One region of the Mesorhizobium sp. C264A genome, then DNA from elsewhere that is predicted to be linked to it. Evidence: riboswitches for the same ligand, from Rfam matches in the RefSeq annotation. Region 1 holds a riboswitch; each other region holds the start of a gene.
The links. Region 1 has a riboswitch for cobalamin ahead of NKL04_RS22935 (aromatic ring-hydroxylating oxygenase subunit alpha). Riboswitches for the same ligand answer to the same signal wherever they lie in the genome.
Positions count from the first base shown of each region.

Region 2: linked by a shared signal. The riboswitch ahead of metE (5-methyltetrahydropteroyltriglutamate--homocysteine S-methyltransferase) and the one ahead of NKL04_RS22935 (aromatic ring-hydroxylating oxygenase subunit alpha) in region 1 are both predicted to bind cobalamin.
Region 3: linked by a shared signal. The riboswitch ahead of NKL04_RS04850 (CbtB domain-containing protein) and the one ahead of NKL04_RS22935 (aromatic ring-hydroxylating oxygenase subunit alpha) in region 1 are both predicted to bind cobalamin.

Region 1 is NZ_JAMYVY010000002.1:817,086-822,350, reverse strand. Features, by position in the region: gene NKL04_RS22955 (ABC transporter ATP-binding protein) at 62-1,174, shown strand; gene NKL04_RS22950 (DUF680 domain-containing protein) at 1,247-1,480, opposite strand; gene NKL04_RS22945 (DUF680 domain-containing protein) at 1,552-1,755, opposite strand; gene NKL04_RS22940 (DUF680 domain-containing protein) at 1,821-2,027, opposite strand; cobalamin riboswitch at 2,527-2,728, shown strand; gene NKL04_RS22935 (aromatic ring-hydroxylating oxygenase subunit alpha) at 2,846-4,093, shown strand; gene NKL04_RS22930 (FAD-binding oxidoreductase) at 4,131-5,231, shown strand.
Region 2 is NZ_JAMYVY010000002.1:37,902-43,166, forward strand. Features, by position in the region: gene NKL04_RS19325 (adenosine kinase) at 1-563, shown strand, start outside; gene NKL04_RS19330 (hypothetical protein) at 564-788, shown strand; cobalamin riboswitch at 967-1,167, shown strand; partial or broken gene metE (5-methyltetrahydropteroyltriglutamate--homocysteine S-methyltransferase) at 1,259-3,604, shown strand; gene NKL04_RS19340 (cytochrome-c peroxidase) at 4,043-5,098, opposite strand.
Region 3 is NZ_JAMYVY010000001.1:996,817-1,002,081, reverse strand. Features, by position in the region: gene cbiB (adenosylcobinamide-phosphate synthase CbiB) at 1-331, shown strand, start outside; gene cobO (cob(I)yrinic acid a,c-diamide adenosyltransferase) at 488-1,102, opposite strand; gene cobU (bifunctional adenosylcobinamide kinase/adenosylcobinamide-phosphate guanylyltransferase) at 1,104-1,616, opposite strand; gene NKL04_RS04855 (CbtA family protein) at 1,609-2,409, opposite strand; gene NKL04_RS04850 (CbtB domain-containing protein) at 2,425-2,604, opposite strand; cobalamin riboswitch at 2,641-2,837, opposite strand; gene NKL04_RS04845 (gamma-glutamylcyclotransferase) at 2,905-3,597, opposite strand; partial or broken gene NKL04_RS04840 (aromatic ring-hydroxylating oxygenase subunit alpha) at 3,733-4,907, shown strand; gene NKL04_RS04835 (MFS transporter) at 4,915-5,265, opposite strand, start outside.

The sequences.
Region 1 (5,265 bases):
TGACGAAACTGGATTTTTTGAGGAAATCCAGGTTCTCTAGGGAAATCACTGGGAGGAAATTATGGCCGATGTCACGCTGAGACAGGTGAAGAAATCATACGGCAATCTGCACATTCTCCACGGCATCGACCTCGACATAAAGTCGGGCGAGTTCATCGTCTTCGTCGGCCCGTCGGGTTGCGGCAAGTCGACCTTGCTGCGGTCCATCGCCGGGCTTGAGGAGATCACCTCCGGCGAGCTGAAGATCGCCGGCGAGGTGGTGAACGACGTGCCGCCTTCCAAGCGCGGCATTGCCATGGTGTTCCAGTCCTATGCGCTCTATCCGCACATGACCGTCTACGACAACATGGCCTTCTCGATGAAGATCGGCAAGGAAAGCAAGGCCGAGATCGACAAGCGGGTGCGGCAGGCCGCCGAAATCCTGCAGCTGACCAAATATCTCGACCGCCTGCCCAAGGCGATGTCGGGCGGCCAGCGCCAGCGTGTCGCCATCGGTCGCGCCATCGTGCGCAATCCGAAAGTGTTCCTGTTCGACGAGCCGCTGTCGAATCTCGACGCGGCGCTGCGCGTCGCGACCCGCATCGAGATCGCCAAGCTCAAGGAATCGATGCCTGCCACGACCATGATCTACGTCACCCACGATCAGGTCGAAGCGATGACGCTCGCCGACCGCATCGTCGTGCTGAAGGATGGCCATATCGAGCAGGTCGGCACGCCGATGGACCTCTACAAGAAGCCCGGCAATCTGTTCGTTGCCCAGTTCATCGGCTCGCCGGCCATGAACATCCTGCCGGCGACAATCGACAGGACGGGCAACCCGACAATCGTCAGCCATGTCGGCGGTCGCAAGGCAACGGTGCCGATCGCAACGCCGGCGTCAGCAAAGGGTGCGGCAGTCAGCTTCGGCGTGCGGCCGGAGGATCTGTCGGCCGCCACCGGCGCGGAATATCTTTTCGAGGGCGTGGTAGACTATGTCGAGCAACTCGGCGAGGTGCAGCTTGTCTATGTCGATATCGGCCGCGCTGACCTGCCGTTGGTGACCAAGCTGCCCGGCAATGTCGAGGTCAAGCGCGGGGCAAAGCTGCGACTGACCGCGGATGCCGGGGACCTGCACATCTTCGACGCCGATGGGCACTCCTTCTCGCTCAAGCCGGTGGAAGTGAAGGCGGCTTGAGATAGCTGCGTCGTACAGGCATGAAAAAGAGCGGCGGGCCAGGCCCGCCGCTCTTTTTTTAAGCTTCGGCTGTTAGTTGTTGCCGAACCGATCCCTGTCGCTGCTCTGAGGAACGAACTTCTGTTGGTCGTTCGACGAGTTCAGCAGCTTGTAGACCGCCGAGTTGGTGCCGGTCGACGAAGTGCGGGTGGTGTCGACGGCAGCGGCCGGCTGGTTGGCGCCATTGGAGCCATAATTGTCGCTGCCGGCAAAGGCAGCGCTCGAAATAGCCAGAACGGCTGCGGTGGCAAGAACGATCTTCTTCATTTTAGTCTCCTGAATTTTTCTGATGCCGCCAGCTGCAGCGGATAAGCCCGCCACGTGCTGGAAACCGGCTTTTAGCGGCCGAAAAGGTTACGGTCGGCACCGTGGGCAGGCGCCTGCTCGGCTGGAGCCGACTTCTCAACCGAAGCCGTATGGCCACTATCGGTCGACGTAATCGCAGGCTGGTTGGCGCCGTCCGAACCGTAGTTGTCGCTGCCGGCGAAAGCGCTGCCGGAGATGGCCAAAACGGCGGCGGCAGCAAGGATGATCTTTTTCATTTCAATACTCCTGAATTTTTTGGGATCCCGAGAGCGACGGGTTAGCCGCCCTTCTTTGGTCGGGATCAGCGATTGCCGTAGAGGTCGCGGTCGGCGCCCTGAACGACAGGCTGCTTGTCAGCGTGCGCCGGCTTCTGAATGGAAGCCGTATACGAGCTGTCGACCGAGACGGCTGGCTGGTTCGCACCATTGGAACCGTAATTGTCGCTACCGGCGAAGGCGCTGCCGGTGATCGCCAAAACGGCTGCGGCAGTGAGGATGATCTTTTTCATTTTTAGTACTCCAGTTTGTCTGTCCGTCTAGCGGCGTGTCTTGGGAGGAATTCGCGTCGTTCGGACAGCCCCGATGTGGGAAAGCCATAGGCTGGTTTCCAATCACGAAGTTGTTCCGTGTGGACCACGGTCCTGCACCTTGAAATTGTGCCAGGAAGTTCCTCTATGGTCATTTATCGCATTGTTTTCAGTTGCTTATGTCGAACCGAGTGGTTCGCTCCGGTGTCGGTTTCCGGGCCGTCGTTCACACCGTCCTGCACGCATTGTCAACAGAAACGAACCGTTCGGTTCGATTAGAGATTGCTAATAGTAACTTTTCGATACCGTTGAGCCCTTTTTGCCCCCGATCGGAACTGGATCCGCAGCGATTCGAAACGGCGATGATAGCGCCGCAAGACAGGATCTCAGCCCTTCGGTGGTCGGCGGGGCGTATGCCGCGCGTGTCGCGCCGCATGGATATGATGTCGCTTTCATGCCGACGTCGCGATCGCTGCCGTGATTAGATGATCGCATCTCAGGTGCCGCTTCGTGACGACGCAGCGGAGAATTGGGAAGCCGGTCAGAATCCGGCGCTGCCCCCGCAACGGTGGTGGAGTTGAAGTCGCAACGGGAGACCACTGGGCAGCAGCCTGGGAAGGTGTCGCGATGGTCCGCAAGGACAACTCCAGAGCCCGGAAACCAGCCCGAGATGCATAGACTCGACTGATCGCGGTGGGCGGTCAAGAGGTGGATAGTGCATGTCCGGCGCCGCGCCGGCCTGCGTCCGATCCTTCCTCCATCACCACCAAGTTCAGTCCTTAAACCACGAGGACAGAACTATGGATACGCGCAACGACATGCTGAGGCTCCTGAACGGCCGCAAGCAAGGCTTTTCGCTGGAACAGCCCTTCTACACCGACCCGGACTATTTCAAGCTCGACATGGAGCTTATCTGGTATCGCGACTGGCTGTTCATCGGCCATGATTGCGAACTGCCGAAGCCCGGCAGCTATATCACCGTGCAGATCGGCGATTATCCGGTGGTGCTGGTCCGCGACCAGAAGGGCAACATCAACGCCTTTCACAATTCCTGCCGCCATCGCGGCAGCCGTGTCTGCAACACTGAGAAGGGCATGGCGGCAAAGCTTGTCTGCCCCTATCACCAGTGGACCTACGAGCTTGACGGCCGGCTGCTGTTTGCCCGCCAGATGGCCGACGGTTTCCACAAGAGCCAGTTCGGCCTGAAGCCCGTCGCCTGCGAGAGCGTCGGCGGCTACATCTTCATCTGCCTGGCGAAAGAACCTGCCGACTTTGCGCCGATGCGCGCCATGATAGAGCCCTACCTCAAGCCGCACCGGCTGAATGAAGCCAAGGTCGCCTTCGAGAGCACCATCATCGAGAAGGGCAACTGGAAGCTGGTCTGGGAAAACAACCGCGAATGCTATCACTGCGCCGGCAATCATCCGGAGCTGTGCAAGACATTCCCCGAAGCGCCGACGGTGACCGGCGTGCAGGGCGCCGACAGTGACCCGGAGATGCTCGCGCACTGGGCGAAATGCGAGGCGGCGGGCCTGCCGAGCAAGTTCCGCATCGATCCGGCCGGGCAATACCGCGCCACCCGCGCGCCGCTGCTGCGCGATGCCGTCAGCTACACGATGTCGGGAAAGCGCGCGGTGACGAAGAACCTGTCCGACACTGTTGCCGCCGACCGCATCGGCACCTTGATGCACTACCACTATCCGACGACCTGGAACCACATCCTGATCGACCATGCGGTCACCTTCCGGGTGCTGCCGATCAGCGCCACCGAAACCGCGGTGACGACCAAGTGGCTGGTGCACAAGGATGCGGTCGAGGGGGTCGACTACAACCTTGAGGAGCTCACCCATGTCTGGACCGAGACCAACGACCAGGACCGCCGCATCGTCGAGGAAAACGCCTTCGGCATCCTGTCTCCGGCCTATGAGCCCGGCCCCTACTCGGAGCTGCACGAGGGCGGCGTGATCCAGTTCGTCGAATGGTACGCGGCCTTCATCGGCCCGCGCCTTGCCGAAGGCGGCCGGCCGGCGCTACGCAGCGTCGCGTGAGCTGGAGCAGGCGAAGAGGGACCAGAGGATGAATGCGATGACGGATCTTGGGCTCTATCGCCATCTCGACCAGATGGCGCCGTGGAACGATAGGCTGCAGGTGCTGGAAGTGATCGGCGTCAGCGACGAGGCGCCCGACGTCAAGACCTTCACCTTCCGCTCCGACAACCAGACCTGGTTCCGCTACAAGCCGGGCCAGTTCCTGACGCTGGAACTGCCGACACCGGACGGGCCGCTGATGCGCACCTACACGCTGTCGTCGTCGCCATCGCGGCCGTTTTCGATCGCGGTGACGATCAAGGCGCAGGCCGGCAGCATCGGCACGCGCTGGATGTTCGACCATCTGGTGCCCGGTTCGCATGTCAAGGCCTACGGACCGGCCGGCGACTTCTCGTTGCACAGCCACCCGGCGGCCAAATACCTGTTCATTTCCGCCGGCTCCGGCGTGACGCCGATGATGTCGATGCTGCGCTGGCTGAACGACTGCGCGCCATGGACCGATGTCGGTTTCGTCAACTGCGCGCGGCGTGCCGAAGAGATCATCTTCCGCAAGGAACTCGAACTGCTCGGCGGCCATATGCCCGGCCTGTCGCTCGGCTTCATGATCGAGGAACGTTCCAGCCGCGAAGGCTGGTACGGCCATATGGGCCGCATCGATGCGATCCGGCTGCCCTTGCTGGCTCCGGACTTCCGCGAGCGCGAAATCTTCTGCTGCGGCCCCGATCCGTTCATGCGCGCCGTGCGCGGCATGCTGGATGCCGCCGGCTTCGACATGACGAAATACCATCAGGAGAGCTTTGCCGCGCCTGTGGTGGAGGAAATTCCGGCGCCGTTTGCCTCCCCGGTCGAGGACGGCATCGCTGCACCTGTCGAAGCCGTGACGCCGATCCGCTTCTCGCTTTCGGAGGTCGACGCCGGCTGCGTCGCCGGCCAGACCGTGCTGCAGACCGCGCGCAGCTCGGGCGTGCGGATTCCCGCCGCCTGCGAGTTCGGCCTGTGCGGCACCTGCAAGGTGAAGAAGGTCTCCGGCGAAGTCGAGATGAGCCACAATGGCGGCATCCTCGACCACGAGATCGATGACGGTTTTATCCTTGCCTGCTGCTCGAAACCATTGTCGGCGCTCGAAATCGAGGCTTGAGCCGGTCGACTTCGCCGCAACGGTCGCCGACGCA
Region 2 (5,265 bases), 780 kb from region 1:
CCGACAAGGCATCCGGCGCCAAGGTTACCTATTTCGAGGGCTATCTGTGGGATCCGCCGCGCGCCAAGGAGGCGATCCGGCAGACGGCGAAGCTCGCACACGAGGCCGGGCGCGAAGTGTCGATGACGTTGTCTGATTCGTTCTGCGTCGACCGCTACCGGGACGAGTTCCTCGACCTCATGCGCTCGGGCACTGTCGACATCGTCTTTGCCAACAGCCACGAGATCAAGTCGCTCTACCAGACAAAATCCTTCGACGAGGCGCTGGCTCAGATCCGCAAGGACTGCAAGATTGCCGCCGTCACCCGTTCCGAAAAAGGCTCGGTGATCGTGCGCGGCGACGAGACCGTGGTCATCGAGGCGACCGCCATCAAGGAGTTGGTCGACACCACCGGCGCCGGCGACCTCTACGCCGCCGGTTTCCTGCATGGCTACACGCAGGGCCGCAACCTCAAGACCTGCGGCGACCTTGGCTCGCTGGCGGCCGGCCTGGTGATCCAGCAGATCGGCCCAAGGCCAAGGCAGAATTTGCGCCGCGAGGCGGAAGGGGCTGGGTTGCTGTAGATGCGCGGGCAACCAACCAGCCGCCCTACTGACGCGATGACCGCAGTGGCGGAACTGTGTCAAAGCTCGCTGATAGCGACAGCCATTCGCTTCGGAGAACTGACCCATGCTGCTGCCGTGAAGCTCGCTGGAGGAGCGGTGCAAGGCGTGCTTGCCATGACGGCATTCACCGTCCTCCAGATCGTCACCAGCATTTTCCAGAAGCTCAGCTTGGGGGGCCAGTAAGGTTCCTGAGGTAACGGAGAACTCGCGGCGTCGGTCGGACCTGACTTGCGATCACGTCCCACGATGCCGAATGCGGGCAGCAGACTGAATATTTCACAATGCTAGACAAAGGCGTAAAACGCGACCATATAACGACATAAACATTTCATTATGCGTCATTGACAAAGAGCGGGTTGCTGTGATTGTCTGCTGTTGTGGTTCTCGCGTACGGTGCTGCCGCAGCGGAGCTAAGAGGGAAGCCGGTGCGATGCCGGCGCTGCCCCCGCAACTGTTAGCGGCGAGCCAATCCACTCATGTCACTGAGGCGAATACCCTCGGGAAGACGGGTAGAGGCTATGACCCCGCGAGCCAGGAGACCTGCCACGGCGAATTACGTCCACGGGCGGGGTGTCTCGGTGGCCGCTGCAACCGGCGTGCCGGCCTGCTAGCGCCTTCCTTGTCACCGACGCCCCCAACCATCGGGGTATGACATGACTGTCTCTCAGCAAATTCCTGTAGCAACGCTCGGCGTGCCGCGCTTCGGTCGTCGGCGAGAACTGAAATTCGCCCTCGAAAGCTACTGGTCCGGAACATCGTCCGCTGGCGACCTTCTTGCGACGTCGAAGGCGCTCCGAGCCGCTAGCTGGGAAGAGCAGCGCGATCGCGGCGTGTCGAAAATCCCGTCGAACGACTTCTCGCTTTACGACCATGTGCTCGACACCGCAGCCATGGTCGGGGCCATTCCATCCCGGTACGGCTGGAATAGCGGCGAGGTCCCACTTGACATCTACTTCGCAATGGCGCGCGGCAATCAGGGTCAGACGGAGGATTGTGGACACGCTGGTCACCAGGAGGAGGCTCATGGACCTGGTGTAACCGCGATGGAAATGACCAAGTGGTTTGACACCAACTACCACTACATTGTGCCGGAACTCGATGATGATCAGACGTTCGCCCTCTCGTCATCGAAGCCGGTCGATTACTTCCTCGAGGCTAAAGCTCTCGGCATTCACACACGCCCAGTCATCCTTGGACCCATCACCTTCCTCAAGCTGGCGAAATCGCGTGCCGAAGGATTCGGTCCCATCGCGCTCCTACCGCGGCTGCTGCCCGTTTACGAGCAAGTCCTGCAGAGGCTGAAGCTGTCGGGAGCCGACTGGGTGCAGATCGATGAGCCAGCGCTTGTCCTCGATCTGAACCCGAACGAACGAGCTGCGTTCGAATTCGCCTATGGCCAGCTGTCGAAAGCCGCGCCCGAGCTGAAGATCATGCTGGCTACGTATTTCGGGTCGCTGGGAGACAATCTCGAAACCGCGGTTTCTCTGCCCCTGGCCGGCCTGCATATTGATCTCGTGCGCGCTCCCGAGCAGCTGGAAACGGTGGGTCGGCTCGCTCCGAAGGATCTGGTGCTCTCGCTCGGCTTGATCGATGGCCGCAACGTCTGGCGTGCGAACCTGCCCGCCATTCTCGACCGCATCAAACCGATCGTCGCCGGCTGGCCCTTGGACCGCGTCGAAATCGCGCCTTCTTGCTCGATGCTGCATGTGCCGATTGACCTGCGCATGGAGACGGAACTCGAGGCCGACATCAGGTCGTGGCTCGCCTTCGCGGCCCAGAAGACCGACGAGCTGGTCTTGCTGGCCCGGGCCCTTTCCAAAGGCAGGGATGCGGTGGCAGCCGCGTTGAAAGCTTCTGCCGAGGCTGCCGCCACTCGCTTGACGTCCACGAAGATCCATGACCCGCTTGTTGAGGGGTGGATCGCCAGCATTGACCATAGCATGAAACGACGAGAGAGCGCTTTTGGCGAGCGCTCCAGAGTCCAGGCCGGCACGCTCGGGCTGCCGCCGTTCCCGACGACGACAATCGGGTCCTTCCCGCAGACGCCGCAGGTACGCCGCGCGCGGTCCGCTCATGCGAAGGGCCAGCTCAGTTATGTCGATTACGAGATTTTCCTGAAGAAGGAGATCGAGTCAGCAATTCGTTGGCAGGAAGAGATCGGGCTGGACGTGCTGGTGCACGGTGAGTTCGAACGAAACGATATGGTACAGTATTTCGGCGAGCAGCTGTCCGGCTTCGCCTTCACTCAGCATGCCTGGGTGCAAAGCTATGGGTCGCGCTACGTGCGTTCCCCCATCATCTTCGGGACGTATCGAGGCGCAATCCGATGACGGTGCGCTGGTGGCAATTCGCCCAGTCGCTTACGGAAAAGCCCGTGAAGGGAATGCTCACAGGCCCAGTGACCATTCTCAACTGGTCCTTTGTTCGAGACGACGTACCCCGCTCCGAAGCCTGCCGCCAGATCGCGCTCGCCATCCGCGACGAAGTGACGGATCTCGAAAGGTCCGGCGCAAGGATGATCCAGATCGATGAGGCCGCGTTTCGCGAAGGATTGCCACTGCGCCAATCTGACTGGAAAGCCTATCTCGACTGGGCTGTCGAATGCTTCCGGATCGCTTCAACGGGTGTAAAGGACGCGACTCGAATCCATACCCACATGTGCTATTCGGAGTTCAACGAGATCATCGACGCGATCGCTGGAATGGATGCGGATGTCATTTCGATTGAGACGTCGCGCTCCAAGATGGAACTGCTGGACGCCTTCACGAGCTCCAAATATCCGAACGAGATCGGTCCCGGCGTCTATGACATTCACTCACCACGTGTGCCGGAGGTCTGCGAGATTTCGGACCTAATCATGCTTGCCCGCGAGCGACTGTCCGACGGCCAACTGTGGGTAAACCCGGACTGTGGCCTCAAAACACGCAAATGGGAGGGTCCGCCCTGCCCTCATGAACATGGTCGCTGCAGCGCGCGCGCTCCGGGAGAAAGTGGCCTGAGGCTTCTCCTTCCTCACCGTGTGGTGAGCTACCGGCTGGCTCCTGTCGGCCGTGAACATGCCAAACCGGCACACTCTTGGAAATGAGCCACTCGGCGCAAATGTGCAATTTCCCTACGGCACGTGTCTTAATCCCGCAGAAATATAAATGTGGCACTACGCTATAATATTGGTTCCTTGGGGACATACAGGCCCCGCGCCTCGAACAAATCGGACACGCGTCGTTTCTCAAAGTAGACTGCTTGGCGCGTTCGCTCAGGCAGCGACAATATATGGTGCTGCGTCTGTCCGCCCCCAGTTGATCGCGCAGACTACGGGCGAGGTGGCAGGGTTCGGGTATCGCTAGCGTCCCGCCAATTCGGAGATGGACGTCGCAATTCGTGTCGCCAAGTAAAAATCGCCAATCATTTTCGATTGCGAGTCCGCAGCCGATTGGCCCTTATTTTCCTGAGATCTGCGTTACAGGCCGGGGCGTTGTCACCGTTTCTGAGGGTAAGATGGGATAGGCGACGTCAGGTGCCTCTCCGGTCAGCGAGTTGAGGAAGGCAACAAGCAGGTCAACTTCTTCGTCCGCCAGTACTACGCCGAGCTGGGTGGTCCCCATAATGGCGACGGCCTGTTTCAGATCCCAAACCTTGCCCGAATGAAAGTATGGCGCGGTGAGTGCAACGTTGCGCAGCGGCGCCACGCGGAAGACATAGGAATCGTCGGCTGCATTGGTGACCTCAAATCGGCCCTTGTCTTTGTCCGGCAGGACTTCGGCGCTGGGCCGTTCCACGAGGCCGAATGGGTAATAGGCTTGCCCACCAACGTTGATGCCGGCATGGCAGGACGAGCAGCCTTTGTCCATGAAAAGCACCAGGCCCTGTTTCTGTTCGGAAGTCATGGCAACCTCATCACCATTCAGGAAGCTGTCGAACGGGGCAGGTGTGACCAGTGTCGCCTCGAAGGCTTCGATCGCCTTGGCGAAGTTGTCGAAGGTGACCCGATCAGCTTCAGCCGGAAAAGCTGCATCGAACCACTCGACATATTGCGGCATGGACTTGAGAGTGGCGATGAGTTGGCCCGGTGTATTGGCCATTTCGATCCCGGCTTGGACCGGTCCCTTCGCCTGAGCCTTCAGGTCTTCGGCACGACCATCCCAGAACTGGGCGATATTGAAGACAGCGTTCAGTACAGTCGGCGCGTTGCGCTGTCCCTTCTGCCAACCATGGCCAATCGAGGTTTCGTGATTGTCGTCGCCGCCGGTGGCCAGGTTGTGGCATGAATTGCACGACAAGACGCCTGACGCCGAGACGCGTGGATCGAAGAACAGTGCCTTGCCGAGAGCGATCTTTTCCGGGGTGATCGGGTTATTGGCGACTGTCGGCGTGGTGGATGGCAAAGCCGTGAAGGTGGCCAATGCCGTATCTCTGAGGTCGGTTGGGATCCAATCCGCAGCAAAGGCGGTCGGTGCCAGCAAGGTGACAGCCATCGTACTGAATAGGATTTTCATAATTGGTCTTCCTGCGTCGTCCACGCAGCCATTATGCGATCTGCGGCTCATGAACGCCCTGAGCTAGATCAGCTTGAGGGAGAGGACGGGGTCTCACACCTGTTTTCGCAGCTGAGCTGGGACCCTCTTGGAAGTGATCGCTCTTCTCGATTGGACTTCAGGGAGGA
Region 3 (5,265 bases), on a different contig from region 1:
CGCGTTGCTGATCGTTGCCGCCGCCTTTCTCGTTGACGGCGCCGATCCCCGCAACGCCTGGCAAGCAGTGCGGCGCGACGCCAAAAAGCACCGCTCGCCCAATGCCGGCTGGCCGGAAGCGGCAATGGCCGGCGCACTCGGCCTGGCGCTCGCCGGCCCGCGCAGCTATGGCGGCGTCATCATCGAGGACGCCTATATGGGCGAAGGCGGTAGGCGCGCGGCGGAAAGCCAGGACATCAGGCAGGCGCTGAAATTGTACCAGGTGGCGGACTATCTGCTGATTGGGCTGTTCGGGTTGCTGTCGGCGGTGCTTATCGCGGTGACGTTCTGAGAGCTTACCGTCGCCCTTCCTTTACCCTCCCCCTTGTGGGGAGGGTCGGCGCGAAGCGCCGGGGTGGGGGACTGCGACCTACGAGAACCCCCACCCCGATCCGCTTCGCGGATCGACCCTCCCACAAGGGGGAGGGTAAAAGGTGAGGATAGCCCCTCAGAACTCGATCCCCTGCTGCGCCTTCACGCCGGCCGAAAAATGATGCTTGGTCACGCCCATCTCCGTCACCAGATCCGCCGCCTCGACCAGCGCCGGCTTGGCGTTGCGGCCGGTGACGACGACATGCAGACCTTCGCGCCGCGCTTTCAGCGCCGCCACCACTCTGTCGAGATCGAGATAGTCGTAACGCAGCGCGATGTTCAGTTCGTCCAGCACGACGAGGCTGATCGAGGGATCGGCGATCAACTCCAGTGCCTTGGCCCAGGCGGCTTCGGCCGCCTTAATGTCGCGCTTCAGATCCTGCGTCTCCCAGGTGAAACCCTCGCCCATCGTGTGCCAGACGACGCGGCCGCCAAACGCCGCGAAGGCATCCTTTTCGCCGGTGTGCCATTTGCCCTTGATGAACTGGACGATTCCGACGCGCTTGCCATAGCCGAGCATGCGCAGCGCCAGCCCGAAGGCAGCCGTGGTCTTGCCCTTGCCGGGTCCGGTGTTGACGATCAGCAGCCCCTTCTCGACCGTCTTTTCCGCGACCTCGGCGTCCTGCACCGACTTGCGCTTGGCCATCTTGGCGCGATGGCGCTCTTCGTCTTTTGTGTCGATATCGGTCATCTCATTTCACCTTGAGCGGCAGCCCCGCCACCATCAGAAGCACCATATCAGCTACGACCGCGATCTGCTGGTTGAGCCGGCCGGCGGCATCGCGGAACCGGCGTGCCAGCGCATTGTCGGGCACGATGCCTTGTCCGACTTCGTTGGAGACCACGAACCACGGTCCGCGCGGCCGCGAAAGCACATCGGCCAGCCGCCGGCACTCCCCCTCTAGATCATGATCGGCCAGCATATGATTGGTCAGCCACAGCGTCAGGCAGTCGACAAGCACCGGCTGGTTGTCCGGCAGCGCCTCAAGTGCACCGGCAAGATCAAGCGGGGCGTCGATGGTCGCCCACCCCTCGCCGCGGCGCGAGCGGTGCTGCGCGATGCGCTCGCGCATTTCGCCGTCATAGGCTTGCGCGGTGGCGATATAAGCCCATGGCGGCGGCAACGCCGTCGCCAAACTTTCGGCATGCACGCTCTTGCCGGAGCGCGCACCGCCGATGATGAAGGTCAAACTGCGATCAGGCAAAGCTGTCGCGCAGGCTGGTCGCGGTGCCGGTGAAGCGCGCGCGCACTATGCCGACAACTGCGCCGAGCACCACCCAGAACACCAGATTGGTCAGCGTCACCGCCACCACGAACTGATGATGCAGGCCCTCCGGGATCGGCGTTACAAAACTGTCAGGCTGCGGCGCGCCGACAATATGCGGGGCGACGATCAGGACGACGGCGAGCACGGTCAGGGGCGCCGACGTGCGGAAGGTGATAAGGGCAAGACCGATCGCCGTTGCCATCACCGTTGCCCACCACCAGATCTGGCGCTGCATGAGATCGGCCGCCGGCATTGCCGGCAGTTCCGGCGGTAGGCCGAGTCCCGGCGCCAGCGTGAACACGGCAAAGCCGGCCAGACCCCAGAACACGCCCTGGCGCCAGCTGCCGATGCCGCCGGCGAACTCGGAAACCGCCACCAGGACCAGCGCGAAGCCGATGCCGGTGACGATATTGGCGACGACACTGAAGGCGAAGCGCTCGAAGCCGTCGGCCGGCGCCCAGCCTTCGTCCTCCGCCGGCGCGGCTGCTTCAGCCGGGGCTGCGCTGCTCACGGCATTTTCCGCCGGCGCGGCGGTGCTCATGGCATTGGTGTCCGCAGCGTTGGCGGCGGGCGCCGCGGCATGCTCATGCTCATGGCCACCAGCCCTTTCGTAGACCTCCGCCTTGAGGATCAGCGGCACGGTGGCGTAGGCCTGCATGCAGGCGAGAGCGACACCGGCCACGAGCCCTGCGATCGCCGCGATGAACACGACGTTGCGAAACAGGTTCATGATGTCAGATCCTCGTCAGTGGCAGGGAAACGCCATCGAATGGCGATAGTCGTGCGCCGCATTGTGGACCGCATCGATGTGCGAGAAACCGACAACGCCGACGACGAAAATGCCCAGAAACGCGCTAAGCACGAGCTGCATGAAGCGCGACTGCGAGGAGACGGAAGCGCCGAGGGAGACGGAAGCGGTATTCATATCTTGTCCTTTCGCCCTCCACCCGAGGGCATCGAAGTCAGTTCCCTGTCGCCGGCAGGTCTCCTGGCTCGCGGATCAGCGCCCTTCCCCACCTTCCCGAAGAAAAAATCCTCAGTGGCTTGGAGAGGACTACCGCACACAGTTGCGGGGGCAGCCACGGCATTGGGCCAACAAGTCAGCCCTCACCGCATTCCCTCTTGGTCCCTAACGGAACCGACGACATGCATGACTATAGGCTGAAACGGCCGCATCCGGCAAACCAAATTCCGCCGGCCAACAGCGCGAATGCGCCATGCGGCGTTACGGGTTCAACGCGGTGATCCGCTCGGCAACCAGCCGCTGCAGCCGCCACAGATGGCGATCGTGAATGCCGCGCTCTTCAAGGTTTTTCACCGTATTGTAGAGATAGTCGGCGCCCGATCCCCAGTGCCCGCAGGACGTGGCCAGCCTTTCGACGACCTTGCCCTCGTCGAGCGGCCCTGAATAGGTCAGGCCGTTGCGGTTGATGACGAAGGCCAATGCCCTGAGCGGTCCGGCCTCGCTTGCAAGCTTCAGCATGCGCGGCCGGTAGCTTGTCGGCTTCAGCGTGACTTCGCGCCGGAAAAGCCGGCCCAACTGCTCGCGCCGGTTATTGTCGGTCAGCCGAAAGGCGACGCCCTTGCATTGTCCGCCACGGTCCAGCGCCATCATCAGGCCGGGGCTGTCCTTGGTGCCGCGCCAGCGCGTCATGTTCATGCAAAAGGACCGATGCCAGCCGCGCGCCAGCGCAACGCGGTCCTCGACATAATCTATTTCCGGTTTCCAGATCAGCGATCCATAGCCGAACAGCCATAGCGGTTCGCTGTCCGGGAGTTCGACCTGCAATTCATCCAGCAGCGCGTCATAGTCGGCTTCATCGAGATGCATCGCGTCCGGATCCGGCCCGGGGTCCCTGATCTCGCGCCAGCAGCGCGCGACCAGCTCCGGCGTAAGCGACATCTGTCGTGCGGCCACTTCCGAATCCCCCCAATTTCCGAATGTCCCGTGTCCACGACATGATTATGCGCCGCGCCTGCAACCGGCAATGCGGCACTCTGATTGACAAACGATTTGCCGGGGTGTCGGCTGACGCTTCATAGGAAGCCAGCCATGCATCCCAGCCCGAGCGAGCGCGACCCCTATAACGGCCTGAGCCGGGCCGAACCGACGCTACCGTCGTCGGCCTATTGGGATAGCGAGGCTTACCAGCGCGATCTCGACGCCATCTGGCACAAAAGCTGGCTGCTCGTCTGCCGCGAGGCCGACCTCGCCCAGCCGCTGGCGTTCAGGACATTCCGCGTCGGCACGCAGGAAATCGTCATTCTGCGGGACGAGACCGGCGAACTGCGCGCCTTCCACAACACTTGCCGGCATCGCGGCTCGCAGCTTTGCCAGAAAAGCGAGGGCCGGCTGAAAGCGCGGCTCATCACGTGCCCCTACCACGCTTGGTCCTACTCGCTGCGCGGCGATCTCGTGCGCGTTCCCTCGAAATCGCTGCCAGATGGTTTCGACAAGGCCGATCATCCGCTCTACCGGGTGGCGCTGTCGGTGTGGCGCGGTTTTGTCATTGTGAACCTTCAGCAGGCTGCGGCCGGCTCCGCCGGGACCTCCTTCGATCCCGCATCCGGCGACCTCGCCAACTGGCCGCTGGAAACGCTGGTATCAGGCCATGTCCTGCGCAAGGTGATGAACTGCAACTGGAAGATCTTCTGGGAGAACTTCAACGAGTGCCTGCATTGCCCGGGCGTCCACAAGGACCTGTCTCGGCTGGTGCCGATTTACGGCCGCGGCCTGATGAGCCGGCACGACGACCCCGACTGGGTCCGCCATGCCGACAATGACGCGCCGGAGTTTTCGGGTGGCCTGCGCGCCGGCGCCGAGACCTGGTCGCGCGACGGACATGCCCATGGCCCGGTCTTCCCGGGCCTGACGCCAGCCGAGCGTGCGGCCGGACAGACCTATGCCACCAGCCTGCCCTCGATGTTCATCGTCGGCCATGTCGATTATGTCAGGACGGTGCGACTGATGCCGCTCGGTCCCGAACAGACCGAACTCACCGCCGAATGGCTGTTCGCGCCCGAGGCGCTCGCCGAGACGGACATCGACAATGTCGTCGCCTTCGGCACCCAGGTGCTGAGGAGGATGCCGCGATCTGCGAGATCAACCAGAAAGGCCTGCGCTCCATGCGTCACGCGGCCGGCGTGCTGATGCCGGAGGAGTACGATCTGCACCGCTTCCACAACTGGGTGCGCGAGCGGCATGCAGCGCTTGAGGCAACCGCCTGATCGGCGACTAAAGCGACTTCGGCAGATAGCGCCAGGTGATAAAGCCGCAAACAGCGGCCAGAATGCCCAGCGTCACGAACACCGAGCCGAGGCCGAAAAACGCCAGCACCACCGAATAGACCAGCGGCGGCGTCAGCTCGGAAAAGTCGAGATAGGTGCGGTAGACCGCGGCCATCTGCGCCCGCTCATAGGACCGCACCGAGCGCATGAAGGCGGTCGAGCCCAGTGCATCGAGCGCGATGGTGAAGAAGGCGCCGCAGAGCAGGAAAAAGCCCGTAAGCAGCGGCGCGGTAGTGCCGACCGCGCCCGCCGCAAGCAGCGTCGCCGACATGGCGAAATAGGCGAAGGTCATGGTGCG